DNA from 2 places in the Pseudolabrys sp. FHR47 genome. Region 2 is predicted to be linked to the other one. Evidence: riboswitches for the same ligand, from Rfam matches in the RefSeq annotation. Region 2 holds a riboswitch; the other holds the start of a gene.

The links. A riboswitch is a leader RNA that binds a small molecule or an ion and turns the genes downstream of it on or off. The one in region 2 is predicted to bind cobalamin.
Positions count from the first base shown of each region.
Region 1: linked by a shared signal. The riboswitch ahead of E8Q40_RS19855 (ribonucleoside-diphosphate reductase subunit alpha) and the one ahead of E8Q40_RS09350 (TonB-dependent siderophore receptor) in region 2 are both predicted to bind cobalamin.

Region 1 is NZ_CP039740.1:4,074,926-4,091,253, forward strand. Features, by position in the region: gene E8Q40_RS19840 (imelysin family protein) at 1-589, opposite strand, end outside; gene E8Q40_RS19845 (di-heme oxidoredictase family protein) at 589-2,070, opposite strand; gene E8Q40_RS19850 (imelysin family protein) at 2,213-3,496, opposite strand; cobalamin riboswitch at 4,017-4,243, shown strand; gene E8Q40_RS19855 (ribonucleoside-diphosphate reductase subunit alpha) at 4,340-7,201, shown strand; gene E8Q40_RS19860 (ribonucleotide-diphosphate reductase subunit beta) at 7,225-8,346, shown strand; gene E8Q40_RS19865 (shikimate dehydrogenase) at 8,347-9,201, opposite strand; gene E8Q40_RS19870 (GntR family transcriptional regulator) at 9,299-9,976, opposite strand; gene E8Q40_RS19875 (GntR family transcriptional regulator) at 9,979-10,650, opposite strand; gene dctP (TRAP transporter substrate-binding protein DctP) at 10,874-11,863, shown strand; gene E8Q40_RS19885 (TRAP transporter small permease) at 11,971-12,480, shown strand; gene E8Q40_RS19890 (TRAP transporter large permease) at 12,484-13,782, shown strand; gene aroQ (type II 3-dehydroquinate dehydratase) at 13,789-14,235, shown strand; gene E8Q40_RS19900 (D-2-hydroxyacid dehydrogenase) at 14,319-15,182, opposite strand; gene E8Q40_RS19905 (malate synthase G) at 15,283-16,328, opposite strand, start outside.
Region 2 is NZ_CP039740.1:1,896,565-1,912,892, reverse strand. Features, by position in the region: gene hutU (urocanate hydratase) at 1-907, shown strand, start outside; gene E8Q40_RS09410 (HutD family protein) at 914-1,498, shown strand; gene hutH (histidine ammonia-lyase) at 1,508-3,043, shown strand; tRNA gene E8Q40_RS09400 (tRNA-Tyr) at 3,105-3,189, opposite strand; gene rlmB (23S rRNA (guanosine(2251)-2'-O)-methyltransferase RlmB) at 3,369-4,229, shown strand; gene E8Q40_RS09390 (hypothetical protein) at 4,306-4,950, opposite strand; gene E8Q40_RS09385 (hypothetical protein) at 4,955-5,341, opposite strand; gene E8Q40_RS09380 (hypothetical protein) at 5,530-5,805, shown strand; gene E8Q40_RS09375 (MFS transporter) at 6,074-7,699, shown strand; tRNA gene E8Q40_RS09370 (tRNA-Thr) at 7,906-7,980, shown strand; gene E8Q40_RS09365 (cold-shock protein) at 8,138-8,341, shown strand; gene E8Q40_RS09360 (hypothetical protein) at 8,481-8,909, opposite strand; gene E8Q40_RS09355 (hypothetical protein) at 8,921-9,490, opposite strand; gene E8Q40_RS09350 (TonB-dependent siderophore receptor) at 9,586-11,526, opposite strand; cobalamin riboswitch at 11,740-12,024, opposite strand; gene E8Q40_RS09345 (tetratricopeptide repeat protein) at 12,179-12,730, shown strand; gene E8Q40_RS09340 (chemotaxis protein CheW) at 13,239-13,769, shown strand; gene E8Q40_RS22380 (methyl-accepting chemotaxis protein) at 13,877-15,694, shown strand; gene E8Q40_RS09330 (chemotaxis protein CheW) at 16,147-16,328, shown strand, end outside.

The DNA of each region.
Region 1 (16,328 bases), 2.2 Mb from region 2:
CGAAGCCGCCGGGAACCTGCCACTGCGCACTCAGCTTGTCCGATATGGTCGCCAGATTGCGGAGGATGGCCAAGGCATAACGGCACCTGAAAGTATTGGCCTTGGTAACGAGCTCTTCCGATTCCGCGTCGAACATCACGTATTCGAGTGCCCCGAGACCCTGAACCGCGACGCTCTTGGCATAAAGCGAGGCCGGGTCCGCCGCGCTCTCGTCCTGCCCGGCCAGCAAGGCCTGAACCTGTCGCAGGGCGATGCCGCGGCGGTCGGGCCAGAACAGAAAGCGTTCAAGTTGATTGTCGCGCAGCACGGGCCCGAACCGGACCATCTCGATTTCAGACCAGGCGCTGACAATATCCGCGAACCGCGCGCGCGCCGCATCAAGGCGCTGCTGGCCCGGCGCGGCGCACAATTCGCCGATCGCATCGCGGCCCCGGCTCGTTTCAACGGCAAGTCTGGCATAGGCGGGTTGGAAGTAGCGTGTGACCGCCAGCGCTGCGACCTCCCGGGGCTGCACCCGCTGAGCAGTCGCCTTGTCAGTCTCCGCGACAAAGATAACGAGGGTCAGCGCGAACAGCAGGCGAATCGCCATCACAACGACTCCAGGAATCGTATCAGCGCGTCGCGGTCTGCCTTGCGCATGGCGGCAACCGCATCGCGCGCCTTTTGCGCCTCGCCACCATGCCACAAAATGGCTTCAAGCAGATTGCGCGCTCGACCGTCATGCAAGAAGTAGGTATGGCCGCTGACGATCTGGGTCAGCCCGATACCCCAAAGCGGCGGCGTGCGCCATTCCTGGCCATCGGCATCGCCATCGGGCCGGCCGTCGGCCAGACCTTCACCCATATCGTGGAGGAGAAAGTCCGAATAAGGCCAAATCAACTGGAAGCGGTGCGCGGCATGCGGTGCATCGCGCCGCGTCACGTATTTCGGCCTGTGGCACGACGTGCAACCGGCGGCGTAGAACAGTTGCTTGCCGGCGAGCACTTGCGGATCGTCGATATCGCGGCGCGCGGGCACTGCGAGGTTCTGCGAATAGAATGTCACGAGGGCGAGGACCGGATCGGGTGCTTCGGTATCGCCGAGCCTCGGTTGCACACCATCCGGCGCGTCGCGGCACACCGTCTGCTTTTCGGTGCAGTCGCCCCATGATGCCGGCGCGAGCGGAGTCGATATACCGATGTCGCCGGAGAAGGCGCCCGCGCTCTGATGCTTGATGCTCGGTTTCGAGGCCTTCCAGCCGAACCGGCCGAGAACCAGCTTGCCATTGTCGTCGAGGACGTAACTTGGCTTGCCTGAGATTCCGTCATCGTCCCGATCGCCGGGATCGGCCTGCGCAACGATATCAGCTTCATGAATTTGCTCGACCAGGCCTAGTCCGATCATCGGCGGTGCAATGCGCGGCGACAGCCTCACCTCCGGATCCATCGGCCCGTAACCGAGATCGGCGACGCGATAGGCTGGCTTGCGCAGCGACACCTCGGTCCCGTCGCCGAGTTTCACCGGCACTTCTGTGTAGTCGATGACCATCCGGCCCTCGCCCGGCAGTCCCGGAACGGCGAAGTTCTGCAACTGACCGCCATAGGTCGGCTCCGGAATCGTCAGCAGTCGCTTGTCGGCAAGGGCTTGGCGTTCGGCGTCCGAACGCGGCGGCACCGAAAGCCGCAGAAACAGCGAGACCGCATCCTCATCCGGAGTTTCGGGCGGCCGGCCGCGGCCGTCCTTCAGGTGGCAATGCTGGCACGCACGCGCATTGAACAAGGGACCGAGCCCATCGGACGCCTGGGTTGAGGATGGCGACGAGACCCAGAGCTTGCGGAATAAAGCATTGCCGAGCTTGAAATCGCTCTCCTGCTGAAAGCTCAGATTGGCCGACGAATGCGAGAATGAATCCGGCCCAATCAGTTTGCGCGACGTTGCGGCGCCTGCCGGCAGAGCCTCGAACGGCTCAGCCTTGCTGAAATCATCGGTCGGCCGGGTTATGGCACGGACGCGGGCGGCATCGCCGTCGCCAAGATCGGACCGCCCGGCCTGTCCGGCCGCCGCGAATGTCGGCGTCAACAGTGCCAACATAAATAGAGCGCATTGCAGACGCTTCACTGTCGTAGCGGATGACTCTTCCGCCCTCCGAATTATCGATACGCCACGGCAAATGCCGTGGCGTATCGCACTGGACTGTCCGGCGTTCTGCTTCCGGAACGCCGGTCGAATGCATTCATTTGAACACGGCGTTCGGGTTGTCGAGGCTGTCGGATTTTTCGAAGGCCACTTCGCCGAGATCGAGCACCGCAACCGCCCGTTCGATCGATTTTGTTTGATCGATGAGCGCGTCGATCGCCGCCTGCACCACCGCGTTGCCCTCCTTGTTGCCCTCTCCGATCATCTGATCGTAGGCTTCTTTCTCGCGCGCACGTTTGTCGATCACCTGGAACTTCACGACAGTGGCGTCGAGCTTGCCCTTGATCTCGCGGTCAAGTGCTGCGTCCTTGGCCGCCACCAATTGAGCGATCGACGCGCCTTTAATCACCTTGCCGTTCGAGCGCTTGTAGGTGCCGAGATAGACGTTGCGAATGCCGATGGCATCGTAGAGGTGCGAGACGTGCGTGTTGTCGGAGAAGCAATCGTGCTCTTCTTCCGGATCGTGCAGCAGCAGACCGAGCTTCATGCGCTCGCCCGCGAGTTCGCCGTATGACAGCGAGCCCATACCCTTGAGGATCGTCGCCAGGCCGGCCTTGGGTTCGCCATCGAGCAGGTTCTTGCGCGCGGCACCATCCTTGCGCCAGTTGGCGACCATCTCTTCGAGGTCGGCAACAAGCAGTGCGCTGGCCACGGCGAGATACTTCGCGCGGCGGTCACAATTGCCCCCGGTGCACTTCTTCATATCGAAGTCGGTGTAAGGACGCGTGCCCGCACCGGCATCGGTGCCGTTGATATCCTGTCCCCACAGCAGGAATTCGATGGCGTGATATCCCGTCGCCACATTCGCCTCGACCTTGCCGGCTTCATGGAGAACTTCCGACAGCAATTCCGGGGTGATCTGCGAGGCGTCGACTTCCTTGCCGACAACCGTCAGCTTCTTGTTGGCGATCACATTTGCCGCGTAGAGCGGATTTTTGTCGGACTCCTTGCCGTATTTCGCATCGACATAGTCGATCAATCCTTCGTCGAGCGGCCACGCATTCACGCGCCCCTCCCAAGCATCCACAATCGGATTGCCGAAGCGATAGACCTCGGTCTGCATATAGGGAATGCGCGCTGCCTTCCACGCCGCACGCGCCGTATCGAGCGCCTTCTTGCTCGGATTTGCGATCAGCGACTTGATCGCGGCATCGAGCGCTTTCGCCGCAACCAGCGAATCCTCATACCCGGCGAGCGCGATGTCGGCGTAAGTCGTCAGAACCGCCTTGGCGCCGGGCGTCTGCGCCGCGGCAGGCATCACACCGTACAGCGCAATAAAAACGGTCGCTATCAACAGTCGCAAATGCGCAATCATTTTCATTCTCCATCGAGACCAGCCGCAAAGGCATGAGCGGTGACGCGGCCGAAATATGCACGATACGATCGACGTTACTACCACCAACGCACGTTTTTGATGACGAAATATCTCTTTCAACTTATTCCAATCTGAAAGTGCGACGCGGCTCATACCTTCAGCCGACTCGTGAATGAAAGCGCGTCATTCGTTCGACTCGGCACGCACCATGAATGTGGCAGCAATCAGCGGCGCCGCAGGATGCGTCCGTCGCGCTTGTTCACCGAGTCACATCGTGTGTGTTTGGTCGATCATTCGGCGTCATCGACGAGCAGGATCGATAGCGACCGCGTGTTCGATCCTTCGTGTCGAACTCCTACTCGCGCGGCGACCGCAGCCGGCACTCGCAGGGCGCTGGCTCGCCCATCGCGAAGCCGCCGCCTGCTCATCGCAGTCATCGACGGGCCACTAGGCCCGCAATCAACAGACGCCGATTCGCGACACAGAATTTTTCCGCCGCCGCATTGACACTCGGGGCGAACGGGATACTAAATGTAGTTGTCACGGTCCTCTGAATCGCAAGATCAGGGGCCAAGAGGGAAGCCGGTGCGCCCAGTGTCCAAGGACAAAAGGGCAAGGCCGGCGCTGCCCCCGCAACTGTAAGCGGCGAGCCGACGTCGACAGTAAAGCCACTGAATCTCATCGGATTCGGGAAGGCCAGACGAACGCTACGACCCGCGAGCCAGGAGACCTGCCGTGACCAGATGTACGTCCTCGGGCGGGGTGCCCCGGTGGATCGCCAACGGCTTTCCGTAACGGGGAATGCTGCGCGCGAACCTTCGGCTCCGCTCCAACATATGGAATGAGCCGATGTCTCTCGCGCATGATGTTTCCTACTCGTCGAACATTGTTGTTCCCGTCCCGTCGGCAACCTCCACCCCTGCAGAGCCCGGCTACCAGGTCATCCGCCGCAATGGCGCGGTCACGGCTTTCGACGCATCGAAGATCTCTGTTGCCCTGACCAAGGCGTTCCTCGCGGTCGAGGGCCACAGCGCGGCGGCCTCGCGCCGCGTGCATGACATCGTCGAGGCATTGACCGGGCAGATCGTCGCCGGTCTCACCCGCCGCGCCGATGCCGGGCGCACCTTCCATATCGAGGACATTCAGGATCAGGTCGAACTGGCGCTCATGCGTGGTGAGCATCACAAGGTCGCGCGCGCCTATGTGCTTTATCGCGAGGAGCGCGCGCAGGAGCGCGCCAAGGCCAGGCCAGCGTCGACAACTGTCGTTGCCATTCCGGTGCTGCGAACCAAGCTCGACGACGGCTCCCTTATCTCGCTCGACACCGCGCGGCTCGATGCCGTGATCGCGGAAGCCTGCGCCGGACTCGACGGCGTTTCCGTGGAGGCGATCGCCACCGAAACCCACCGCAATCTCTATGACGGCATCTCACTCGACGAACTGGCGCTGGCGCCGATCCTTGCCGCCCGCACTTTGATTGAAACTGAGCCGAACTATTCGAAAGTGAGCGCGCGGCTACTGCTCGACAAATTGCGCCGCGAGGCGCTGAGCTTCGTTTCCGGCCATCCGCGTGAAGCGACGCAGGCGGAGATGAGCGCACGCTATGCCGAATACTTCGCACTCTATATCAAGTCCGGAATTGTCAATGAACTGCTCGATCCCGAACTCGGCCGCTTCGACATCGCCCGGCTCGCCGCCGCGCTCAAGCCCGAGCGTGACCTGCAATTCGACTATCTCGGCTTCCAGACGCTCTACGACCGTTATTTCCTGCATGTACGCGGCACGCGTTTCGAACTGCCGCAGGCCTTCTTCATGCGCGTGGCGATGGGTCTGGCGCTGCGCGAGATCGACCGCGAGGCCCGTGCCATCGAGTTCTACGATCTGTTGTCGTCCTTCGCCTTCATGGCTTCGACACCGACCTTGTTCAACGCCGGCACAACGCGGCCGCAACTCTCGTCCTGCTTCCTGACCACCGTCGCCGACGATCTCGACGGCATCTTCAAGGCGATCAAGGATAATGCCCTGCTCGCCAAATATTCCGGCGGCCTCGGCAATGACTGGACCAATGTCCGTGGCCTGGGCGCACACATCAAGGGCACCAATGGCGAAAGCCAGGGCGTCGTGCCATTCCTGAAGGTCGCCAACGACACTGCCATCGCCGTGAACCAGGGCGGTAAGCGGAAGGGCGCGGTCTGCGCCTATCTCGAGACCTGGCACGTCGACATCGAGGAGTTCCTCGACCTGCGCAAGAATACCGGCGACGACCGTCGCCGCACCCATGACATGAACACAGCGAACTGGGTGCCGGACCTGTTCATGGAGCGCGTTGCAACGGACGCCGGCTGGACCCTGTTCTCGCCGGACGAGACGCCCGATCTGCACGACCTTTACGGCCCGGCCTTCAAGGCCGCTTACGAGACCTATGAGGCCAAGGCGGCGCGCGGCGAGATCAAGGTGTTCAAGCAGGTGCGCGCTTCGGATTTGTGGCGCCGCATGCTCACTATGTTGTTCGAGACCGGACATCCCTGGGTCACCTTCAAGGACCCGTGCAACATCCGTTCGCCGCAGGGCCACGTCGGCGTGGTGCATTCGTCCAATCTCTGCACCGAAATCACACTGAACACCTCGGCCGACGAAGTTGCAGTGTGCAATCTCGGCTCGATCAATCTCTTCGCCCATGTCGGCCCGAACGGGCTCGATCACGCCAGGCTGGCGCATACCGTGACCACGGCGATGCGCATGCTCGACAATGTGATCGACATCAATTTCTACACCATCCCGGAGGCACGACGCTCGAACCTGCGCCATCGCCCCGTCGGGCTCGGTATCATGGGCTTTCAGGATGCCTTGCAGGCTTTACGGCTGCCCTATGCATCCGATGCTGCTGTGGCCTTCGCCGACGAGAGCATGGAAGCGATCTCGTTCCACGCCATTTCGGCCTCCTGCGATCTCGCCGCCGAGCGCGGCCGCTATCCGAGTTTCGACGGCTCGCTCTGGTCGAAGGGAATCCTGCCGATCGATTCCATCCAATTGCTGGACGATGCCCGCGGCGGGCTCGATCTCGACCGCTCGGCGCGATTGAAGTGGGACGAACTGCGCGAGCGCGTGAAGAAGGTCGGCATGCGCAACTCCAACACCATGGCGATCGCGCCGACGGCGACGATCTCCAACATCTGCGGCGTGTCGCAATCGATCGAGCCCGGCTACCAGAACCTCTACGTCAAATCGAACATGTCGGGCGACTTCACGGTCGTGAACGAAGCGCTGGTGCGCGACCTCAAGGCGCGCGGCCTGTGGGACGAGGTCATGGTGTCGGATCTCAAATATTTCGACGGCAGCCTCGGCCAGATCGACCGCATCCCGAGCGACCTCAAGGCGCTCTATGCCACCGCCTTCGAGATCGACTCCTCCTGGCTCATCGAAGCCGCGGCGCGGCGGCAGAAGTGGATCGACCAGGCGCAGTCGCTCAATCTCTATATCGCCAATCCGTCGGGCAAGAAACTCGACGCACTCTATCGCCTTGCCTGGCAGCGCGGGCTTAAGACGACCTACTACCTGCGCTCGCGCTCGGCCACGCATGTCGAGAAATCGACGCTCAAGGGCACAGACGGCAAGCTCAATGCGGTGTCCGCCCTCACCACTGCGGTTGCGATCAGTGCCGACATGCCGGCATGCCGGATCGACGATCCGACCTGCGAGGCCTGCCAGTAAGACCAAACCAAGGAACAAGAACAATGCTCGACTGGTCCGAAACCACGAACACATCCGCTCCGCCGAGCGCCCTGCCGAACGACGGCGCCGGCCAACCGACGGGTCTCGGCGAAATCGACCGCAACGGCGCCCGTGTCTCGGTCGATCAAAAACGGATGATCAACTGCCGCGCCGACGTCAATCAGCTCCTGCCGCTCAAATACAAATGGGCGTGGGAGAAGTATCTTTCCGGCTGCAACAACCATTGGATGCCGACCGAAGTCTCGATGCAGGCCGATATCGCGCTCTGGAAGTCGCGCGACGGCCTGACCGAGGACGAGCGCCGTGCCATCAAGCGCAATCTCGGCTTCTTCGCCGCCTCGGAAAGCCTCGTCGCCAACAACATCGTGCTGGCGATCTACCGCCACCTCACCAATCCGGAATGCCGGCAGTATCTATTGCGGCAGGCCTTCGAGGAGGCCGTACACACGCACACCTTCCAGTACATCGTCGAAAGCCTCGGCCTCGACGAAGGCGAGTTGTTCAACATGTACCGCGAGGTGCCTTCGATCACCGACAAGGCGGCCTGGGCGCTGAAACATACGCAGCATCTCGACGACCCCGACTTCAAGACCGGCACGCCGGAGAACGATCAGGCTTTCCTGCGCGACCTCGTCGCCTTCTATGTGATCTTCGAAGGCATGTGGTTCTACACCGGCTTTGCACAGATCCTGTCGCTCGGCCGCCGCAACAAGATGATCGGCATCGCCGAGCAGTACCAATACATTCTGCGCGATGAATCGATCCACCTGAACTTCGGCATCGACGTCATCAACCAGATCAAGATCGAGAACCCGCACCTCTGGACCAAAACATTCCAGGACGAAGTGAGAGCGATGATCTCGGACGCGGCGGAACTTGAAGCCGCCTATGGCCGCGATACCATGCCGCGCGGCTTCCTGGGGCTGAATGCGGCGCTCTGCGAGCAATATATGCACTTCATCGCCAACCGCCGCTGCGCGCAGCTTGGCCTCGCGCCGGTCTTCGCTGAAGCCGACAACCCGTTCCCATGGATGTCGGAAGCAATGGACCTCAAGAAGGAGAAGAACTTCTTCGAGACCCGCGTGATCGAGTATCAGAACGGCGGCGCACTGAGTTGGGACTGATCAGGCCAGCGCCTTCTCTTCGCCGATCTTCAACGCGTCGCGTAGCGGTAACTCCGGCACGTCTTTGCCGGTGAAATGCCGAAAGGCGTCGACGCCTTGATAGAAGAAGAGTTCGTAGCCGCTGAGCAAATCGAGCCCGGCGGCGCCGGCCGCGACCATGAATGGCGTATCGACCGGCGTGTAGACGGCATCGAAGGCCCAGCGCCGCCCGGCGATCGTTGCTTCCGGAAACGGGCAGCCGCCGATGCCGACCATGCCGATCGGCGTCGAGTTGACGAGGCCTTCGGCGTCTTTCGCCGCCTCTTCGATGGTGGCTGCCGTCGTCACCGTCGTGGCCGAGGGCAACGCCCGCAGTGCTTGCGCCAGCGCGCTCGACTTCGCCGCGTCGATGTCGAACAACCGGAGCTCGGAGGCGCCGAGCTGACAAAGTGCAAAGGCAATAGCGCGACCGACGCCGCCGGTCCCAGCCATCGCCACGCGGCCCGGCGGCCGCTGCCCGAAGTGGTGACGATAGGCCGCCATGAAACCCGAATAATCCGTATTCCAGCCGACCGGCCGCTTGGCTCCGAACAACACCGTATTGCAGGCGCCGATGGCGCGAACCGCCGGATCGGGCACGTCGATATATGCGTTGACCCGCTCTTTATAGGGATAGGTGATGTTCACCCCGCGATAGCCGGCCGTCTCGGCGGAGGCCAGCACCGCCTCGAACGAGGCGCCGCGATCGGCCGGCCGCAGCAGGTCATAGGTCACGCTCAGACCCACAAGCCGTCCTGCAATCCGATGCAGGGCCGGCGAACTGGATGCAGCGATATTGTCGCCGATCAGCCCCAGTTTGATGGGGGATGAAGTCATGCGGGCCTCCGGATACGTGCGCGGCGCAATCTCGCATAGGAGGCCTTATTCAACAACTGAGATTTTGGCTTTAATCAGATGATTTTTGTATGACCCGTCAAACGATCTTGCCGACCGCCAGAGCGTGCTCCAGGCCGCCGTTGATATGGGCTTTCAGAACCTCCCCCGCCTTGGCCGCGTCGCGCTTGAGCGCGCATTGCATCAGCTGTTTGTGCTCGCGAGCGGCGATGTCGCCGCGGTCGGTCAGGGCCAGCACCTGGTAGCGCAGATATTTGTCGAACACCGCGCCGTGCGTTTCCATCAGTTCGCACGAGCCGCAGGCCGAGATCAGCGCCTGGTGAAACTCCCAATCATAGCGCTTCCAGGTTTCAGCATCCGGGCTGCCTTCGCTTTTCTTCTTCTCCTCCATCGCGGCAAGCTTGTGGTGGGCGGCAACGACGCGCGCCTCCCATTCCATGTCGCCGCTCTGGAACGACTGGGCGATGGCATGCACCTCGAGCAGCAGGCGCAGCGATGCGATGTCCTTGAGATCTTCGGCTGACACCGGCGCTACTTCGAATCCGCGCTGGCCTTCGGCCACCACCAGCTTTTCCGACGCCAAGCGGCTCAGCACCTCGCGCAAGGTGCTGACGCTGACGCCGTAATCGTCTTTCAGCCGTTCCAGCTTGAGCTTCTCGCTCGGCTTCAGGCGGCCGAACAGGATGTCGTTGCGGATGCGGCGGTAGGCGCGTTCGCCGATGGTGCCTTCGTCGATCATGGAGGTGGTCCGGGCCATGCTTACGAAACCAGCGCGCCGGTCTTGAGCGTGTGCTGCACGCAATCGCGGATATGGGTGACGAGGACCGCGGTCGCAGTTTTCCAGTCGCGTTTGAGCGCGGCATCAAGCAGTTCGCGATGTTCGCGTGCCGCCGCCTCGCCACGGAAAACGACGGCGATGATCTGGTAGCGCAGATATTTGTCGAAGATCGCCGAATGCGCCTCCAGCAGCGCCTTCGATCCACAACAGGAAATCAGCGCGTGGTGGAATTCCCAATCGTAGCGCTTCCAGGTCTCGGTCTGCGTGCGATCGCCGGCGAGCAGCTTCTTTTCGAGCGCCGCCAGCTTGTGATGCGCCGCGACGACCCGTCCCTCCCACTCGATATCGCCGTTCTCGATCGACTGGCGCAGCGCGTGACACTCAAGCAGCTCGCGCATTTGCGCGATCTCGTGCCAGCGGTCGGCGGAAACCGGCGTCACCTCGAAGCCCCGCTGCCCCTCGGCAACGATCAGGCCCTCGACCAGCAGCCGGTTCAGCAGTTCGCGCAAGGTGGCGATGCTGGTCTCGTATTGGGTGCTAAGCCGTTCAAGACGCAGCCTTTGTCCGGGCGTGAGGCGGCCAAAGATAATGTCGGAGCGGATGCGCCGGTAGGTACGCTCGCCGACGGTCTCAGCTATGTCGGCTATGGGCAGCAAAGGACACCCTCATCTGACAAAACACAGAATATACGATCCTTACCATGGAACTGCAGAACACCTCAACTGACGGCTAATGCCTGCCATTTGCCATCTCATCGAATCTTTATTGCGACCATATGGAGATAAAATCATCTGATATTTTTGAATTTAACGATTGATTTTCGGTCACTCAAAGGGATAATCCACCTCACTCAAAAATCACACCGGGAGGACAACCATGAATAAACCCATCAGCCGGCGCAGTCTGCTCGCCGCCACGTCGGCCGTTGCCGTCGGATCTATGCTGCCGAGCGTGGCGTTTGCGGCGCCGACCAAAATGAAGCTGAGCGTCGCCTTCGCCGAGACAGACTTGCGCGCCAAGGCCTTTAAAGAATTTGCCGAAGCCCTGAAGGCCGACATCGAGATGGAGCCGCACTGGTCCAACTCGCTGTTTAAGCAGGGCACCGAACTCGTCGCCCTGCAGCGCGGCAATCTTGAACTCTGCAACCTCGCACCCGCCGACATATCCAAGCAGGTGCCCGCCTGGTCGCTCCTCACGTCCGCCTACCTGTTCCGCGACTACTCGCATCTGAAGAAGACGTTCGAGAGCGACGTCGGCAAGCAATTCATCGCCATGGCGCGCGACCAGCTCGGCGTCGAAGTCATCCGGCCGGTCTATTTCGGCGCGCGTCAGGTCAACCTGAAGCCGGACAAGCAGATCAAGACCCCCGCTGACCTCGCCGGCATCAAGCTGCGCATGCCGCCCGGCGAATTCTGGCAATTCCTCGGTGAATCGATCGGCGCCAGCCCGACACCGGTCGCCTTCTCCGAGCTCTACACGGCGCTGCAGACCGGCGTTGTCGATGGTCAGGACAATCCGCTGGTCACCGCCCGCACCATGAAATTCGACGAAGTCACCACCCAGTTCGTGCTGACCAGCCACGTCATCGGCTATGACGTGTTGACCGTCGGCAAGAAGGCCTGGGAGGGCATGGGCAAGGACCTGCAGGCCAAATTCCGCGCCACGGCCGACAAGATCTTCGACGCCAATGCCGCCGCCTATGATGCGCAGGCGAAGGAAACGATCGAGTATTTCAAGTCGAAGGGCAAGAAGGTCTACGAGCCGGACCAGAACGCCTTCCGCGACTTCGCGCAGAAGAAGTACCTCGCCAAATACGGCAATGAGTGGCCGAAAGGCGCGATCGATAAGATCAACGCGATCAAATAAGATAGCGCGTTATTTCTCCCGAACTCCGGCCGGCGTCACACTGACGCCGGCCAATTTTCAACTGCTCGGCCTGCTGCCCCACCACGACGATCGAAGGACCAGAATCGATGCCAACGGCCACCGCAGCCGCGCACTGGCTCCGCCGTCGGGCCGACAATGTCGTGGTCGCCCTGCTCGCGACCATGTTCACGACGTTCATTCTGCAGATCTTCTTCCGCTACGTCATTGATCAGCCGCTTGGATGGTCCGAGGAAGTGATCGTCACCGTATGGCTGTGGACTGTCCTGTGGGGTGCGGCCTTCGTCATCGGTGAATCGGAAGAGATTCGGTTCGACATTGTCTATTCCAACATCTCGGAAGGCTGGCGCCGCATCTTCACGGTGATCACCGGCCTCGTACTCATCATCGTCTACGGCATTTCGCTGCCGGCAGCCTACAGCTATGTCAGCTTCATGAAGGTCGAGCGCTCGGCCTATCTGCACATTCCGATCAACGTCCTTTACGCCGTCTACATCATTTTCGCCGTCGCCAGCATCGTGCGCTACGGCTTCCTGGTGCTGCGCGCCGTCAAGGGAACGGCCTCGCCGCAGACCAATCCCTCGGAACTCAGGGACTGAGCCATGACGATCAGCCCCTTCACGATCTGCGTCGCCGTCATTATCCTTCTCGGCATCCTCGGACTGCCCATCGGGCATTCGATGATCGTCGCCACGACGATCTACCTGCTGCTGACGGGCCTCGATCTCGGCACCGCCGCCGAACAGATCCTCAATGGCCTGTTCAACTCCTATGTTTTGATTGCGATCCCGCTGTTCATTCTCGCCGCCGACTTAATGAATGTCGGCAGCCTGACCGATAAGCTCTTGCGCTTCTGCCTGGTGCTGGTCGGCCGCTTCCGCGGCGGCCTCGGCCACGTAAACGTCGTCGCCAACATGATCTTCGCCGGCATGTCAGGATCGGCGATCGCAGACGCCGTCGGCATCGGCAAGATCATCGTCGGCATGATGGCCAAGGACGGCCGTTACCCGGTCGCTTACGCGGCGGCGATCACCGCCGCGGCCGCCGTCATCGGGCCGATCATTCCGCCATCGATCCCGATGGTGGTTTATGCGCTCGTGTCCGACGCCTCGATTGGCTACCTGTTCCTGGGCGGCGTCGCACCGGGCATTCTTCTCGGCGTCGGCTTCATGATCGCAAACTCGATCATGGCGCGCCGCCGCGGCTTCCCAATCGAAGACCCGGTACCGCTGCGTGAAATCCCCAAGATCACCGTCAACGCTTTTCCGGCGCTGCTACTGCCGATCATCCTGCTATTCGGCATCTATGGCGGCGTAATGACGCCGACCGAAGGCGCGGCAGTCGCCGCGTTCTACGCGCTGTTCGCCGCCACCGTGATCTACCGCGCGGTGACGTGGCAGCAGGTTTACGAGGCACTGCTATCCAGTGGCAAGGCCACTACTTCAATCGGCATGTTGATCGCCGGTGCCTTCGCCTTCAACTATGTTGTCACTATCGAGCGCGTGCCGGATTCACTGGCGCAGATGATGGCGCACTGGGACTTTTCCCGGGCCGGCTTCCTGCTGGCGGTGAACGTGCTTTTGCTCGTCCTCGGCTGCCTGCTCGAAGGCACCACCATTCTGCTCATCGTCGTGCCCATCTTCATTCCGACCGCCAAGGCACTCGGCATCGACCTCGTCCATTTTGGCGTGGTCGTTGTCGTCAATATCATGATCGGGTTGGTGACGCCGCCTTACGGCCTGTTGCTGTTCGTGCTGGCCAATCTGACCAAGACGCCGCTGGCCAATATCGTCAAAGAGGCCATTCCGTTCATCGCGATGGCCCTTTTGGTGCTCGCAATCATCACTGCCATCCCGGAAACGGTGCTCTGGCTGCCGCGCCTCATCGGCTACAAAGGTTAAGTATCAATGGCCAAGCCCGTCTACGTTATCAACGGCCCGAACCTCAACCGCCTCGGCAAGCGCGAGCCGGAAATCTACGGCACCACAACGCTCGCCGATGTCGAGAAGATGTGCCGCGAGGAGGCCGGCTCGACCCCGGTCGAGTTCAGGCAGAGCAATTCCGAGGCGCAGATCATCGACTGGATACACGAGGCCATTGAAAAAGAAGCCGGCGGCATTGTCATCAATCCGGCCGCTTTCACCTTCGTATCGATCGCCATCCTCGACGCCCTCAAGATGTTTCCTGGGCCCATCATCGAGCTCCACATCTCGAATATCCACAAGCGCGAGGCGATCTATCACAACTCGCTGGTGTCGAAAGTCGCGACCGGCGTCATGGCCGGCTTCGGCGCCGAAGGCTACCGGCTGGCCGTACGCGCGATGCAGAACATGATCGCGACAGGCACGAAATAGACTCGCGCCCGAGTTCTGCGCGCAAGAAACGTAAAAACTCGCTCGCACGTGCGTCGCCCCAGAACAGTCTGGAGCATTCATTCTCAGCCGCGAACGATGTTCTTCATGTCCGCCCGTCGGCCGTCGAGGAAACAGCGCAAATTGTGGACGACGAGCGGCAGGACCTGCTCTGTGTAAACGTCGCTCATGCCGCCAATGCGCGGTGTCACAATCACATTCAGCATGTCCCAGAGCGGGCTGTCGGACGGCAGGGGTTCCGCTTCGAACACGTCGAGCGCGGCGCCGCCGATGCGGCCCTCCTGCAAGGCCTTGACCAGTTCCTTCTCATCCACCACCGGCCCACGCGCAAGATTAATGAGGATGCCGGTATTTTTCATCGCGCGGAGAACGTCCGCGTTGATCATGTGATGCGTCTGCGGCGAAAACGGGACAAGGACCACCATGAAGTCCGCCTCCGCCGCCGCCTCTTCGAGACGGGCGCGGGGCAGCATCTTGTCGAAATGAGGCGCTTCCTTGCGCGCGTCGCTGATGCCAATGACGCGCATACCGAACGCCGCGCAGCGCAGCGCCAGATCCTCCGCGATCGGCCCGATGCCGACCAGCACCACTGTCTTTCCCCACAGCAGTTTTTGCGGCCAGCGCTCCCAGATGTGCCGCGCCTGGTTCCGCTGCATTTTCGGAAACTCCCGCGACAGAGAAATCATCGAGAGAAATGCCAGTTCGGACATCTGCGGCCCGTGAATGCCGCGGGCGGATGTGACCAGCACATCCGGCTTCAATCCCTTCAGGGTATCCACCTTGTCCGTACCCGCCGACATGGCGCAGATGTACCGAAGCTTCGGCATTCGTGCGATCAGATCGTCGGTCAAATCGTGCGCCATCGTGACCACGATATCGCAATCCTCGCATTGGCCGACAGCGCCGGCGGCATCCTTCGCGTCGCGCACATCCTCGTTGGGGAAGGCCTTCCTCACCGCGGCGGCATCGATATGAACGCCGTGGTCCATCACCAGTATCGGCATCGGTTTTCTCCTAAAGCGTTCAGCGTCAGGCGCGCGGCGAATGAAGCCGCTTTGCTTCCCGTCGCAGGGCCGTCAAAACCCATTCGGTATATCCGTTGGGCTGCTGCCGACCCTTGAAGATCAGTTCGCACGCCGCCTTGAAGGCCGGCCCATCGAAAGCCGGAGCCATTGGACGGTAGTCGGGGTCGCCCGCGTTCTGGCGGTCGACCACGACCGCCATGCGGCGCAGCGTCTCCATCACCTGCGCTCCGCTGGCGACGCCATGGTGCAGCCAGTTGGCGATGTGCTGGCTGGAGATGCGCAAGGTGGCGCGATCTTCCATGAGACCGACGTCGTGAATATCCGGCACTTTCGAGCAGCCGATACCCTGATCGACCCAGCGCACGACATAGCCGAGAATGCTTTGGCAGTTGTTGTCCAGTTCCTGTTGCACGGCTTCGGGCGCCCAGTTGGACTGCGACACCGGGATGGTCAGGATATCGGCGAGCGCGGCGCGCTTTTGGCCGATCAGTTCGCGCTGCCGCGCCGCCACATCGACCTGGTGGTAATGCAAGGCATGCAAGGTTGCCGCCGTCGGCGACGGCACCCAGGCCGTGTTGGCGCCGGCCTTCGGATGGCCGATCTTGTCGCGCAGCATGTCGGCCATCTTGTCGGGCATGGCCCACATGCCTTTGCCGATCTGCGCCTTGCCCGGCAGGCCGCAGGCGATGCCGATATCGACATTCCAGTCCTCATAGGCCTTGATCCAGGGGAGCCCCTTCATGTCGCCCTTGCGCACCATGGGACCAGCTTCCATCGAGGTGTGAATCTCGTCGCCGGTGCGGTCGAGGAAGCCCGTATTGATGAAGACGACCCGGTCCTGCGCCGCCGCGATGCAGTTCTTGAGGTTGACGGTCGTACGCCGCTCCTCGTCCATGATGCCGATCTTCAATGTGAAACGCGGCAGCCCCAGCAGATCCTCGACACGCGCGAACAGCTCATTCGCGAAAGCGACTTCCTCCGGCCCATGCATCTTCGGCTTGACGATGTAGATCGATCCCGTTCGGCTGTTGCGGAACTCGGCGCCCGGCT
Region 2 (16,328 bases):
CATCAAGCCCGACGTCGTCACCGACCAGACCTCGGCGCATGATCCGGCCAATGGCTATCTGCCGAAGGGCTGGACGCTCGCCCAGTGGGAGGACAAGCGCAGCAGCGATCCGAAGGCCGTGGCGCAGGCTGCCCGCAAGTCGATGGTCGGACACGTTCAAGCCATGCTCGACTTCTACAAGATGGGCATCCCGACGCTCGATTACGGCAACAACATCCGTCAGATGGCGAAGGAAGAAGGCCTCGACCACGCCTTCGATTTCCCCGGCTTCGTGCCGGCTTACATCCGGCCGCTGTTCTGCCGCGGCATCGGCCCGTTCCGCTGGGCTGCCCTCTCCGGCGATCCGGACGACATCTTCAAGACCGACGCCAAGGTGAAGGAGCTGCTGCCAGACAACAAGCACCTGCACAACTGGCTCGACATGGCGCAGAAGCGCATCAAGTTCCAGGGCCTGCCAGCGCGCATCTGCTGGGTCGGCCTCGGCGACCGCCATCGCATCGGCATGGCCTTCAACGACATGGTGGCGAAGGGCGAGCTGAAAGCGCCGATCGTGATCGGCCGCGACCATCTCGATTCGGGGAGCGTCGCAAGTCCGAACCGCGAAACAGAAGCGATGAAGGACGGCTCCGACGCGGTATCCGACTGGCCACTCCTCAATGCGCTGATCAACTGCGCCAGCGGTGCGACCTGGGTGTCGCTGCACCATGGCGGCGGCGTCGGCATCGGCTATTCGCAACATGCCGGCATGGTCATCGTCGCCGACGGCACCGAGGATGCTTCGCGCCGTCTCGAGCGCGTGCTGTGGAACGATCCCGCCTCCGGCGTCATGCGCCACGCTGACGCCGGCTATGATGAAGCGATCGCCTGTGCCGAGGAGTTCAAGCTGAAACTTCCGAGCATGGCGTAACGTGCCATGCGCATCCTGCGCTCAAAAGACTATCGCCGCATGCGCTGGAAGAACGGCGGCGGCGAGACGACGGAGATTATCGTCTCGCCGGACGGCGCGGCGCTCGATGCCTTCGACTGGCGCGTCAGCATGGCGCATGTGGCTATGGACGGTCCGTTCTCGCTCTTTCCCGGCATCGACCGGACGCTCGCCGTACTCGACGGCAATGGCATTCGGCTCCGCGTCAATGGTTTTGGCGAGCGCGACCTGACACAGACAAGCGAACCCTTCGCCTTCCCGGCCGATGCTGCGTCCGGCGCCGATCTCATCGACGGCTCCATTATCGATCTCAATGTCATGAGCCGGCGCGGTGTGGTGCGGCACACATTGTCGCGCACCATATTGAGCGAACCCATCCGGATCGCGACGTCCGGCGAAGCCATATTTGTACTCGTTCAGGGGGGCGGCGCCAGGATCGAAGCCAGCGAAATCCAGGACACGCTTGCCGATGGCGACAGCGTCCTGCTTTCCGCGGGCCATGAGGATGTCATGATGACGCCTGTCACCACGCTCACGCTTTACGAGGCAGTTTTCCAGCGCACCAACACATAGCAGGTCGACATGACTGTCACGCTTCATCCCGGCCGGGTCTCACTGCACGAACTCGCTGACATTTACTGGAACAGCGGCTCCGCGAGCCTTGATCGGCAATTTGACGTTGCCATGAACAAGAGCGCACAGCGCATCGCCGAAGTCGCCGCCGGCAATGCGGCCGTCTACGGTATCAATACGGGATTCGGAAAGCTGGCATCGGTCAAGATCGACAATTCCGACGTGACGACGCTTCAGCGCAATCTCATCTTGTCGCACTGTTGCGGCGTCGGTCACGCGCTGCCGGAGAACATTGTTCGCCTGATCATGGCGTTGAAACTGATCTCGCTCGGCCGCGGCGCTTCAGGGGTTCGTCTTGAGCTCATCCGCCTGATCGAAGCGATGTTGCACAAGGGTGTCATCCCCTACATCCCCGAGAAGGGATCCGTTGGCGCATCGGGGGACCTGGCGCCGCTCGCCCATATGGCGGCGGTGATGATGGGCGAAGGCGAGGCTTTCTTTGGAGACGCGAAGCTTGCCGCAGGCGATGCGCTTCGCAAGGCAGGACTGACGCCGGTGGTTCTCGCCGCCAAGGAAGGCCTCGCCTTGATCAATGGGACGCAGGTATCCACCGCACTCGCGCTTGCGGGACTGTTCAGAGCGCATCGTGCCGCGCAGACCGCGCTGGTGACCGGCGCCTTGTCCACCGACGCGGCCATGGGGTCTTCCGCTCCCTTTCACCCGGACATTCACGCCCTGCGCGGTCACCGGGGACAGATCGATGCCGGGGCCGCGCTGCGAAAATTGCTCGACGGCTCGGAAATCCGTGAAAGCCACCTTGAGGGAGATCAGCGCGTCCAGGATCCCTATTGCATTCGCTGTCAGCCGCAAGTCGACGGCGCCTGTCTCGATCTGTTGCGGCAGGTGGCGCGGACGCTCGAAATCGAAGCCAATGCCGTGACCGACAACCCGCTGGTGCTGTCGGACAATGAGGTTGTTTCCGGCGGAAATTTTCACGCCGAACCTGTCGCCTTTGCTGCCGACCAGACGGCTTTGGCCATTTGCGAGATCGGTGCGATCTCGCAACGCCGCATCGCGCTGCTCGTCGATCCGGCGCTGTCCTATGGACTGCCGGCGTTTCTGTCGAGGCGACCGGGGTTGAACTCCGGTCTCATGATCGCTGAAGTGACGTCAGCCGCCTTGATGAGTGAGAACAAGCAAATGGCGCATCCGGCATCCGTGGACTCGACCCCGACATCGGCCAATCAGGAGGACCATGTCTCGATGGCCTGTCATGGCGCCCGCCGGCTGCTGGCGATGACCGACAATTTATTCGCCATTCTCGGCATCGAGGCTTTGGCGGCTGTGCAGGGAATCGAGTTTCGCGCGCCTCTTATGACCAGCCCGGAATTGCGAAAGGCGATGGCCGTCGTGCGCGCTGCCATCTCCTCGCTTGAAGAGGACCGGTATATGGCGAGCGATCTTGACGCCGCGAGCGGCCTGGTGGCGTCCGGCGCCCTTGTCGCCCCGATCTCGGACGACATCCTGCCGGCGCTCACTGTATGAGAGGCATCAGGTCGGGGCTGATTGGCCTCGTCTGGAAAACCTCTGACGTCCGGAGAATGGGTGGTGGGAGAGGTAGGACTCGAACCTACGAAGGCATAGCCAGCGGATTTACAGTCCGCCCCCTTTGCCGCTCGGGACACTCTCCCCCGATCCCCATCCGTCCTACACCATTGATCCCGATGGACAATCGGGCTTTCCGGACCGGACGGATCGCGGGGATGGCAGGGTTTATGGGCAGGCGCACCGCCGAAGTCAATGGAAGCCTGCCGGAAATTGCCGGACCCCCGCTATTCCCGACCTCCGCGATCCTCTAAACGTCCCGGCCATGAGCAAACGCCCCGCCCCATTCGCCGGTAAAGGTGCCCCCGCTGGCCCACGAAGTTCCAAGCCCGGCGCAAAACCCGGCGCCACCCGCGAACAGGTCGAGCGCCGCGAGCGCTTCACCCGCGCCCGCCGGGAGGACCTGCGCGCCGCGTCGGGCGAGGACGATCTCGTCATTCTCTATGGCTGGCACACGGTCACGGCGGCTTTGCGCAACCCGAACCGGCGCCTGCGCCGCCTGCTGGTCACGGACAACGCCGCCCGCCGCCTTGAAGAGGAAGGCATCGCCGCCGCCATCGCGCCGGAGATCGTGCGGCCCTCGGCCATCGACGATCGCCTGCTCCCGGACGCCGTGCATCAGGGCCTCTACCTCGAGACGGACCCGCTGCCCTCCCCGGCGATCGAGGACGTCCCGGCACGCGGCACCGTGCTGGTGCTCGACCAGATCACCGACCCGCACAATGTCGGCGCCATCTTCCGCTCGGCCGCGGCGCTCGCCGCCACCGCCATCGTGACGACGCAGCGCCATTCGCCGGACGCCACCGCCGCGCTCGCCAAGGCCGCCTCCGGCGCGCTGGAACTGGTGCCGCTCGCCACCGTGCAGAATCTCGGCCGCGGCCTCGCCGCCCTAAAGGAGCGCGGCTTCATGGTGGTCGGCCTCGATTCCGACGGCGAAGCCGACCTTTCGGACATGACGCTGCGCAAGCCGCTGGCGCTGGTCCTCGGCGCCGAGGGCAAGGGATTGCGGCAGTCGACGCGCGAACTCTGCGACAAGGTCGCCCGCATTGACATGCCCGGCGAGATCAAGAGCCTCAACGTCTCGAATGCCGCCGTGCTGTCGCTCTATATCGCCAGCCGAGCGTAAGCCTCACCCCCAAAAGCAAACGGCGGGCCCCCCAGCCCGCCGTCGCCGCCCACTATTTCTTGAACATTGATAATCGTCAGTTCAACCGCGCGCCCGGCTTGCCGAGCTCGCCCTTGCGATAGAGCTGGATGGTCATGCGATCGGGGCCGAGGATGGTGATCTCGGCATCAGCCTGGATGACGCGAGGGCCGCCTTTGGCCTTATCCTTGGCGGGCTTGCCCTTCTTGCCCTGCGCCTCGGCCGCGGGCGCGTCGATCTCGACCTTCTTGCCGCCATCCGTGTCATCGACGACGGTGTAGCGCTCGACCACGCGCGGCGGCAGATCGACGTAACGCTTCGTCTCCACTACTTTCGGCTTCTTGTAAACGACCTTGGTCGTGTTGATGACGGCTTTGTTGCCGGAAGCGCGCTGACGCAGTTCTTCGATCAGCGCCGGGTCATTCTTGGTCCGAACAGATTTGACCTGCGAAGACTTGACCTGCGGAGCCGGCGCTGCGCGTCGCGCCGGCGCAACGACCTCGCCGGGCCGGTGGATGACATAGGCGCCGGGCGCGACTTCGACAGCGTAAGGCTGGGTCGCGGTTCGGCTCGGCTGCGCATAAGGATAGAGCGGCGCCGGCGCGGACTGCACCGACGAATACCATTGCGCCTCGGCGCTTCCGGCGCCGAGCGTGGCGGCGACGAGAGCAAGCATTGCAATATTGATGCGCGACAAGGTCATCGGTTCACTTCGGCGGCAAAAGGGGCAAGAAGGAATTGCCCGGCGCCACGTCGGCCGGCGGCATGACCACACGCGGCGGATAGAGCGAGAGCGTCGACCATTCCTGATAATAAGTGGGCGCGGGCGCAGCGATGCGCCGCGGCGCGTTGAGGTTCTCGCGGCGGCCGACCTTCGGCTTCTTGCCGGTAGACGGGAAATAGCGCCGGTTCTGCCACGGCGACGCCCACCAGGCACGGATCTCGGTGCCCGGCTCGACGTCGTAAACGAGAAGCTGCGGCGCGCGCACGGGATACGATTCGTAATAGCGGCCGTAACCGGACAGATCGCCCGCCTGCGCCGTCGTCAGGCCGAGAGTTCCAATCAAGACGGCAATGGCAATCGAGGCGCGCATCGCGGGCGGTCCACAGGTGATGTCTCGCCTCGCACAATATACGAACGATTTACGCGACCGCTTTCAATCGTCGGGTAACATTAATCCCGCACGCGGCGCGAAAGCGTGGATGGGCTTGATTTTCGCGCCGTCTTCAACGACAAGGGCCGTCGGGGCGACGTTAACGACAGCAGTTAAACTTAATCGGAATGCCAAATCGCCAGTCTTCTACCGGTGGCACGACCGGCCCCACCGAGCGCGAGAATTTCCGCCAGCGTTACGACGACGTCGAGAAGCGCCGCGAAGCCTTGCTCTCGCGGCTGAATCGGCTCGAATCCGCCGCTCAGGCGCATCCGGGCCACAAGCGCGCGCTCAAACTTCTCAATGAGACCTTCCGCAAGGCCAAACTGGCGCAGCGCCTGGCTGTGCTGCAGTCCGCAGCCTGGCTTATCGACGTGCTGGAGCGCATCGCGACCGGTCTCTAGCGCCTTTACGGACGGCGCCAGACGGAACTTTCCAGCGTTTTTCCGGAAGAAAATTCGCCGCCCGGCCGGCGGCCGATTGCGCATTTTTGCTATACGAATTCAATAGCTTAAGTCGGCGCATTCAACCTTTGGACGTAAGACCAGAGGCGCAATGACGCGCTTTGCGCCCCCGGCGTATCGCTAACGGTCAGGGCGGCCTCGAAGAAAATCAACAAACAGCGGCGCTGCCCAAAGACCGACGCGCAACGCGTCATCAGGGGAAACGCCAATGACAACGACAACCGTAACCGGTTTCACCGACCGCGGCATGACCGCCGAAGAACGGAAGGTCATCTTCGCATCCTCACTCGGCACCGTGTTCGAGTGGTACGACTTCTACATCTACGGCACCCTCGGCGCCTTCCTGGCGAAATACTTCTTCGCCAATGTGCCGCCGAACGTCGGCTTCATCTTCGCGCTGCTCGCCTTCGCCGCCGGCTTTGCGGTGCGTCCTTTCGGCGCGCTGATCTTCGGCCGCCTCGGCGACATGATAGGACGCAAATACACCTTCCTCATCACCATGATCCTGATGGGCGTGGGCACCTTCTTCATCGGCGTGCTGCCGGGCTATGGCACGTGGGGCATCATGGCGCCGGTGCTGTTGATCGCCTTGCGCCTCATTCAGGGCCTCGCGCTCGGCGGTGAATATGGCGGCGCGGCGATTTACGTCGCCGAACACGCACCGAAGGACAAGCGCGGCTATTACACCTCGTGGATTCAAACCACGGCCACGCTCGGCCTGTTCATGGCACTGCTGCTGATCCTCGGCATCCGCACGGTCATGGGCGAACAGGCTTTCGGTGACTGGGGCTGGCGGCTGCCATTCCTGCTATCGTCCGTGTTGCTGATCGTCTCGATCTGGATCCGGCTCTCGCTGAACGAGTCGCCGCTGTTCCAGAAGATGAAGGCGGAAGGCAAGGCTTCGAAGCGTCCGCTCACGGAAGCCTTCGGTCAGTGGTCGAACGCCAAGATCGCGATCCTTGCGCTGCTCGGCGCCACCGCCGGCGAAGCGGTCGTGTGGTACGGCGGACAGTTCTATGCACTGTTCTTCCTGACCCAGACGATCAAGGTCCCGGCCGTCGACGCACAGATCATGATCGTGATCGCGCTTGCCATCGGCACGCCGTTCTTCATCCTGTTCGGCTGGCTGTCGGACAAGATCGGCCGCAAGCCGATCATGCTCGCGGGCTTCGCACTCGCGGTCATCACCTACTTTCCGATCTTCCAGGGCCTTACCCACTTCGCCAACCCGAAGCTGGAAGCGGCGCTGAACGGCTCGCCGATCGTCGTGACGGCGGACCCGAGGGAATGCTCGTTCCAGTTCAAGGCGACGGGCACCGAGAAGTTCACCACCGCCTGCGACACAATCAAGGCGGCTTTGGTGGCGGCCTCGGTCAACTACGCCAACACGGCGGCGCCTGCCGGTACACCGGCGAGCGTGAAGATCGGTGAGCAGGTTCTTGCCGGTCCGGCGGCGACGCCGGCGGCGATCACCGCGGCAGTGAAGGCCCACGGCTATCCGGCGAGCGCCGATCCGAAGGACATCAACTACCCGATGACGGTCATCCTGCTCGCGATCCTGGTCATCTACGTGACCATGGTCTACGGCCCGATCGCCGCCTGGCTGGTGGAACTGTTCCCGACACGGATCCGCTACTCCGGCCTGTCGCTGCCCTATCATATCGGCAACGGCTGGTTCGGCGGCTTCCTGCCAGCCACCGTGTTCGCCATCGTGGCGGCCACCGGCAATATCTACTCGGGCCTCTGGTACCCGATCGCGGTCGCGGCGATGAGCTTCGTCGTGGCCCTGATCTTCCTGCCAGAGACCAAGGATCGCGACATTACCCAGATGTGATGACCCATTCGGCGCCCTGATGCGGTCGCCGGAAGCGTGAGCACCAGCACCCCGCAGCCTTCCCGGCTGCGGGGTGTTTGCATTCAGGCATTTCGATCGGAGATGCCGGCGGCATTTGCGGCCATCCAGGTGGCCGGCCGCGGCAGCCACGGGTGCACGACATACAATTGATTTGTCAGGTGTAATCCGCTATCCGGGCGGAAATCGCCGGATTAGCTCAGCGGTAGAGCAGCGGTTTTGTAAACCGAAGGTCGGGGGTTCAATCCCCTCATCCGGCACCACGCCCGCGTTGGCTGCGATTTTTGCACCAATCCTGCGATTTGGCCCAAAATTGAACCAATTGTCACAGCCGGGAGGCAATCGGAACGCTTGTTCGGCGGTTCAAGATTGTGCCAAACTGAGCCGTTGCTACTACTCGTAATACCTCGGAGATCTAGCATGCCTCAGGGCACCGTGAAGTGGTTCAATCCGACGAAGGGCTACGGCTTCATCCAACCGCAGGAGGGCGGCAAGGATGTGTTCGTGCATATCTCGGCGGTGGAACGCGCCGGACTTAGCACGCTGAACGAAGGTCAGACCGTGCAGTTCGAACTCGTCGAAAACCGCGGCAAGACGTCGGCGGAGAACCTCAAGGTTAAGTAGCCTCGCAGCCCGGGGACAACTTCGACCTTTGAATGAACAATGCGAACCGTCGGGTCACCCCGGCGGTTATTAGTTATTTGTTGCCTCGGATTCTCGTCGCTTCGGATTCCGTGCCACCGCTATGCCTCGGCACATCCTGTCACGGCGTCAGCTTCTCCAGTTCGGGGAACGGCTCCAGCGGCACGTCCTTGCACAGTGCCGTGACTTCCAGCGGCGTATCCAGAAAACGATCGAGCCTGCCCGACACGAAGGTGGCTGCACCGTCTTTCGGCGGCGCGTAAGTGTTGCCCGATTTGCGCTCGCGAAAACGCACGCAGACAATGAAGCGATCGCCCGGCCCGACTTTTTTCAGCAGCGGCTTCGACGCCTGCGCATTGCGCACGCCCACCGGCTCTTTGAGATAAGTGCGCAGGAAGGCCAGCAGGTCGTTCTTGTAGTTCTGCGGCGCGACGTTCTGGGCATCCCAGCGCGCCTGCAACTCCGCCGGACTCGGCCCGACATCATCCGACGTGCACCCGGCGACGAACAGCGTCGCCCCGACAATCAGCCATCGCACCCGCAACGCCATCCCCTTTCACTCTACATCTTTGACAGCCTGGCGACGTCGATTGCCTGAGCGTAGGCCACCTTGCTCGCCGCATCCGCCGAGCCCTGAACGTTGATCAGGAACTTGTTGGCGACGACCATCATGACATCGCCGTCCGGGTTTTGCACCGCGCGCTGACTGCCGACACGGATCAGCTTGCCGAACGCACCGGCCATCGCCGGATTACTCAGCATCGGCGCGAACTGCATCACCAGCGCCGAATCGCCCGTGATCGAAACTTCCACTGTGTCGCCCTTGGCGTTGGTGTAAGTACGGTTCGCCGCCGAGACGCCGCCTAATATGGCGCCGCCGACCGCGCTGGTCTGCGCCTTGTCGGCCTGCCAGCCGGACAACGGTTCGGGCAACAGCGCCACATAGCCTTCGGCATTCTTTTGCGCGATCAACTGCGAGGCAAGGTCGAGCGACTGCTTGGCGCCGGTCATGTCGCCGGCTTGGTAGGCTTTACGCCCCTGCTCGATGGCATCGAGAATATCGTCGGCCCGCGCCGGCGCCACTGCAAGCGCGATGAGCACAAGACCTGCGGTCAGTAGCGAACGTGGCATTGTTGCCCCCCTGGAATCACTTTCCGGGGCATCCTACCAATTTTTGAAGGTGTACCGCGCGGCCGGCGGCCGCGCGGTAGGCTGTTCCCTCGGCGTTACAGGGTCGAGACCTTGATACCGCCAAAGACGCCCACACCCGGCGCCTTCCAGCCGACCGGCACTTCGTAGCGCTTGTCGAACAGGTTATCGACGCGGCCGAATACCGTGACCTGCTTGTTGACCTCGTAGTTCGCGGCAATATTGACCACCGTGTAGCCTTGGAAATCGCGGGCCGTGAACCAAAGGCCCTGCCGGTCGAAATCCATCCACGGACCGACATAGACAACACTCGCCGAAAGGCCGAGCGCATCGCTGGCCTGATAGGACGCCGTGACATTGGCCTTGTGCTTCGGCCGGCGCAGCAACTCGGTATTGGCGATCTCATCCGTCGCGCCGGTGCGCGTGTAATCGGCGCGGAACCGGAGCCGGTCGCTAGCCTTGATATCGACGAAGGCTTCGTAACCTTCGGTCTTGGCCTTGCCGACATTGACGTAGGTGTTCACCGGCGTGAACACGCTGTTGATCAGATTCTCGATGTCGTTGCGGAAGTAAGTGACGCCGAAGCGCAGGCGGTCGCCGAACAAAGGCTGCTCGAAGCCGAGCTCCCAGCCTTTGCTGGTTTCCGGCTTCAGGTTTGGATTCCCGACATAGCTGTAGTCGCCGACGCCGTAGAGCTCGTACAAGGTCGGCGCCTTGAAGCCGGTGCCGTAGCTGCCCTTCAACTTGGTCTCGCTGCCCGGCACGACGAAAGCCGGCGCGACGCGCCAGGTCGTGTAGCTGCCGAACATGTCGTCGTCATCGACGCGCACATTGCCGACGATGAAGAAGCGCTCGGCGAATTGCGACTGTATCTCGACATAGCCGGCGGTGTTGCCGTTGCTGGCCGAATAGGAAATCGGCGTGCCGGTGAACGCCCCGTAGGTTTGCGTCTTGGCGCGCTCGTCCGAGCGCTCGGCACCGATCACCAGAGTATGCCCCTTGGCGACGGCGATCTCGCCGCGCCAATTCACGGCCGTGCGCGTCCCGTCATTGGTCGTTTCGGGATTGGCGTTGGGGTCCTTGTTGGTGCGTTGCGTATCGGAAACGTTGACGCCCACAGTGTTGATGAAGCGGCCATCGAAAGCGGCATAGACAGCCTCGGCGCGGCCGAAGAAGGCCTTGCTGGTGTAATCGGACCGGGTCGCATAAGGCGCCGTCGGAAATGTGCTTGGATCGTCGTTGGTGTATTTGAGCCGGGCATCGAGATAACGGCCGATGAGATTGACTTTGAGATCGTCCGTCACCTTCGCGCCGAGCCGGGTCGAATAGGTCATGTTGTCGTAGGAATTCGGATTGGCACCCTGCCCGGCCGGCAGCACGTAAGTCGGCGTGACGTCGATGTTTGTCGAGCGCAGATGCGCGACGCTGAAGGCATAGTCGAAGCGATCCTTGGCGCCGCTGACCGCCGCCGACTGGTTGAAGGTGCCGAGCGCGCCGCCTTCGAGCGTGGCCGTGGCCTTCGCCGGCCCCTCGCCTTTCCTGGTGGTGATCGAGATCACGCCGCCGATGGCATTAGCGCCGTAAAGACCGCCCTGCGGCCCGCGCAGCACCTCGACGCGCTCGATGTCGCCAGTGGCGATATGGGCAAGATCGATCGCACCGTTCGGCGTTGTCGGATCGCCAATATCGATGCCGTCGAGAAGTACCTTGACGTGGTTCGAATTGGTGCCGCGCATGAAGATCGCGGTTTGCCCGCCCGGGCCGCCAGTCTGCACCACGTTGAGGCCGGGCACATTGTTCAAAACGTCCGGCAACGTGCGGCGCTGGGTGCGGGCGATGTCGGCGGCGGTGATGACCGTCACCGAGCTGCCGATCTGGTCGAGCGGCGTCGCTATGCCGGTGGCGCTGACCGAGACCTCCGGCAGCACGACCGGTTCGGATTGTTGAGCCGATGCGGCCTGCACCGCGGCAATGACGGCCGCCGCACTCGCGGCAGCCAGATGAAAACGAGCCCCCATAACGCACATTCCTTCGATGGCGCCCGTCCTCGAACGGGCGCGCCGGGTGAAACCAAAACCCGGTGCGAGGAACATGCGAACGCAACGCGGACGATTGACGCCTCGAGACGCTCACCTGCCGATGTTCGCGGGAAAAACCATTCCAACGGACCATCGCACCGGCATTGACGTCACCGCTGCGAAAGCGCCGCTCCGTATGGACCGCCCGTCCACCGGTTGGGTGACTGCGCTGGCAGGTCTCCTGGCTCGCGGGTCATAGCCTGGCGCTTTTAAAAACGCCTTGTTGCGTCCGGCCTTCCCAGGCTCTCGCAGGAGACAAGCTCCGAGGAGAATTCCCAGTGGCCGTTCGGACGCGGGCTCGCCGCTCACAGTTGCGGGGGCAGCCACGGAATGCGCAAAATCGCTAAGCGACAACTATCGCCCGGCGACATTGCGGCCAACCGTGTTCCCTCTTTCGTCCCCGGAGCGACCCGGGGAACCAGCACAGGCAAATCATTCAATGGAACCGCAGGACGAGTCAAGCGCCGTCCCCACAGCGAAATTTCGCGGGTAAGGGATTAAACCGGCTTCACGGAATGTTTTTCTCGTCAGGCAGTCAAACTGTCGTAACCTACTGTTGCTGTGCCGGTTCAACCCAAGAGGTCCAGTCACCATGATCCTCTCCCGCTTCTTCCGCCACCTCCCCGCGGTCGCTGCCGCGGCTCTGCTCGTCACCGCCGTCGGCCTCAATGCTGTCTACGCGGCAGGAACTGACACGCCGACCGATGACAAGAAAAAGGAAAAGAAGAAAGGCAGCGCGATCGAGCAGCCCGAACAGCAGCTTGCTCACGCAAAAGCCTATGACGAATTTGTCCGCGGCTATCGTGCCGCCCGCGACATGATCCTCGCCGGTCAATACGACAAGGGCATTGCCGCCATGCACGCGCTCGGCCGCGACGACAATCCCGATGTCGCCAACTACATCGGCTATGCCAACCGCCGCATGGGTAACTACGAACAATCGAAGATCTGGTACGAGGCAGCGCTGAAGGCCGACCCGAAGCATACCCGCACATGGTCCTATTACGGCATGTGGCAGGCTGAACAGGGCAACCGCGTCAAGGCCAAGGAATACCTGACCAAGGTGGCTTCGCTGTGCGGCAATACGAGCTGCAAGGAGTACGTCGAGCTTAAATCGGTGATTGACGGCACCGGCACCTACTGATCGCCGCACGCGCCGTAACCGGCGACGATTGCGAGCGTCATTGTTAAACCGCCGGGGCAATGCCCGGCGGTTCTTTTTTGCCTGCCGCGATCAGCGCATCACAGAACGCAGAGCGTGGCACGAACGCGATTCGATTCGCGCGTGAGCGACATCGACCGCTGCGATACAGCCCCAAATATCCACCCGCCTCCCTGTAGAACGCGCTGGCGCCGCAATTCCGGATTTTCGCCAAGGCGATCTTTTTGCTCGGCAATTTGCAACTCAATCCTCTTCGATTGCACTCTAAATGGTTGTATTTTACAACTCAATGAACTAAACAAATTATGAATAAAATCAATTAATATTTAAGGTAAACAAGGTATTTTAATACTACGGGGTTGTGACGTTGATCAGCCGATCACGTAGCCCTCATGTTCGGCCTGTAAAGCCGTGCATTTCGTCGACTGTTGTCTGCCTGCCGGGACAATAAGGACCCATTGGAATGTCACAAGCTTCCTCGAGCCCATCCATGCCGATACCATCGTTGGTTGCACATGCCACAACCATCGACACAAATCATGCAACCGTTACGGCTACCTCCGCCGTCACGGAGTTCATCAGCTTCGCCATCGGCGAGGAGCAATACGGCGTCGACATCATGGCCGTGCGCGAGATCAAGGGCTGGTCGGACATCACGCACTTGCCCAAGCAACCGGATTACGTGCGCGGCGTGCTCAATCTGCGCGGCGCCATCGTCCCGATCGTCGATCTGCGATGCCGCTTTGGGCAAGGACTGACCGAAACTTCGCCGCTGCATATCGTGATCATCGTCCAGATCGGCGACCGCCAGATCGGCCTCATCGGCGACCGCGTGCTCGACATCGTCTCAGTGACGCCAGCTCAGATCCAGCCCGTGCCGCGCACCGGTCACACCCACTCGACCAAGTTCCTCGCCGGCCTGGTGTCGAACGAGGAGGTGATGATCGCCTTGATCGACCTGCCGCATCTGCTTGCCGACCACGACGGCACGGACTCCAGGACCGTCGTTCTCGACGCCTGACAAAGTCTCCGAGCGAGACTTCTCTCAATCCCGGCTGCGGTGACGAACCGCAGGCGCTCCACACTCGTGTCTTTCAACCGCGCTCTTTCCATCGCCAGGAGCTATCAATGTTCAAGCTTTCAAATATCAGTATCGGCCTCAAATTATCGATCATGTCGGGGCTTGGTGTTCTGTTTATGGTCGTTCTTATAGCCGCGCAGATGATGCTTGCACGCCAGGCCAAGAATGCCAGCAACGACGCCGACAACCAGGTTGCCATTGGCAACGGCATCGTCGCGGCCAAGGCCGCCATGCGTGGCCTGCAGATCGCGGTCAAGGATGTTCGCATCAGCCGCAACCATCAGGACACGGACAACGCGCTCAAGGACGTTGATGAGATGCAAAAGGCGACGCGCTCCCTGGCGGAGCCGTTGATCGCCAAAATGACCGTGGCGGAAAACCGCGCGCGCGTCGAGAACATGCTCAAACTGGTCGATGAGTATGCAGCCATGGGTAAAAAGATCGCCGAGGGCAAGCGCAAGGTGTTCGATACCCGCACGCGTCTCGGCGCCGCGGCCGCCGATCACCCCGAGATCGCCGCGCTCGATCAGGAGCAATTGGTGATTGCTCGCCAGTCCCTGGGCGTCGTCGACAAGGCCGAGAACCTCATCGACGAAACCGATACCGGCGCCGCCAAGGCGCGCAAGGTCGCGCTCGAGACTGCCGATAGCACCGAAGCGCTGGCCGAACGCGTCAGCACCGGGCTTTCCATCCTGACGGCCATCGTCCTCGTCATCTCGGCGATCATGGGCGCGTTCACCATTGCGAGGCCGCTGCGCGAAATGGTCAAGCCGCTCGGCGACATCGCCGAAGGCAACTTCACGGTCAAGGTACCGGGCACCGATCGCAAGGACGAGGTCGGCCAGATCGCCAATGCCGTGCAACAGATGGCCACGCGCGTGCGTGAAATCATCCAGGAGATCAAGGCATCGGGCCGCGAAGTGACCAACGCCTCGGCCGAGATATCGACCTCCACGACCGACCTCTCCCAGCGGACCGAAGAACAGGCCGCCAGCCTCGAGGAGACCTCGGCCGCGATGGAAGAGCTGACCTCGACCGTACGTCGCAATGCCGAGAACGCCCAGGAAGCAAGCCGCTCGGCTAACGACACCCGTGACGTCGCCGATCGGGGCGGCCAGGTCGTGGCCAAGACCGTCGAGGCCATGGCCAAGATCGAGGAATCCTCGCAGAAGATCACCGACATCATCGGTGTCATCGACGAGATCGCGCGCCAGACGAACCTGCTCGCACTCAACGCCGCGGTCGAAGCGGCCCGTGCGGGCGAAGCCGGCCGTGGTTTCGCCGTCGTCGCGTCCGAAGTCCGCAGCCTGGCGCAGCGCTCGTCGCAAGCGGCGAAGGACATCAAGGACCTGATTACCAACTCCAGCGTCCAGGTGAAGGAAGGCGTCGATCTGGTGAACCAGGCCGGCACCTCGCTCAACGAGATCGTCACCTCGATCAAGAAGGTGGCGGATATCGTGACCGATATCGCCAATGCCTCCATCGAGCAGGCCACCGGTATCGACCAGATCAACAAAGCGCTGACGCAGATGGACGAGGTGACGCAGCAGAACTCGGCGCTGGTCGAGGAGAATGCGGCGACCGCCAAGACCCTCGAGCATCAGGCCAAGGTGATGGACGAACAGGTCGCCTTCTTCCACCTGGGCCAGGAAGAAGCCGCGATGGCCGCCCGCTCCTCAATCGCGCGCGATATGGCGCAGAGGCCCTCGCCCGCCAAGATCACCAAGCCCGAGACCAAAGCGACGGAGACGAAGCCGGCCCCGACCAAACGTCCGGCGGTGGTTCAGCTCAAGCACACCGGCAGCGGCGGCGCGGCCAGGAAGATCGAGACCGCGATGACCGACACCGACTGGAAGGAGTTCTAGAACCCTTCAGGTCATCGATGGCCCTGCCATCGATCCGGCGCGGCGCGGCGATCTCCCCGATCGCCGCGCTGTCGCTTTTTAGTGCAGTTCAAGACTGAGTATCGACGCGGATGATTCGAAAATTCGCGACTTTGACTCTGGTGACGCGCGCAGACATCTCCCGTCTTCGGTACGTGAATTGGCGATGCATCGCGCCGGTCAGATCGCGCCAACGGCTTGCAGTCGCTGCGTTCTTCGAGCGCGGACGGCACCGCTCACGCGTCGCACTCGTGTAAATTAAGCGAAAAAAACCAATATGGATTAAGGGCAAACTCAATCGCCATTTAAAATTACGTCGCTACCTATGCCTTGCCCTCAATGACGAGAGCCTCCACTGGGGTGAATGCGCGACACCCGCTGTTGCTCATTCAGGAGGCGTTCTGTTCACAGGAGGGCATTGGAAGGAAGCCACAATGGCCTATATCGCGTCGCCGCCCGCCGCCCCCGTAACGTCTGTTTCCCCCACCCCACCCCCAGCCAAGCCCGCTGCCGCCCCCATCACCGAGTTCATCAGCTTTGCCATCGGCGATGAACAGTACGGCGTCGACATCATGGCCGTGCGTGAGATCAAGGGCTGGTCGCAAATCACCCACCT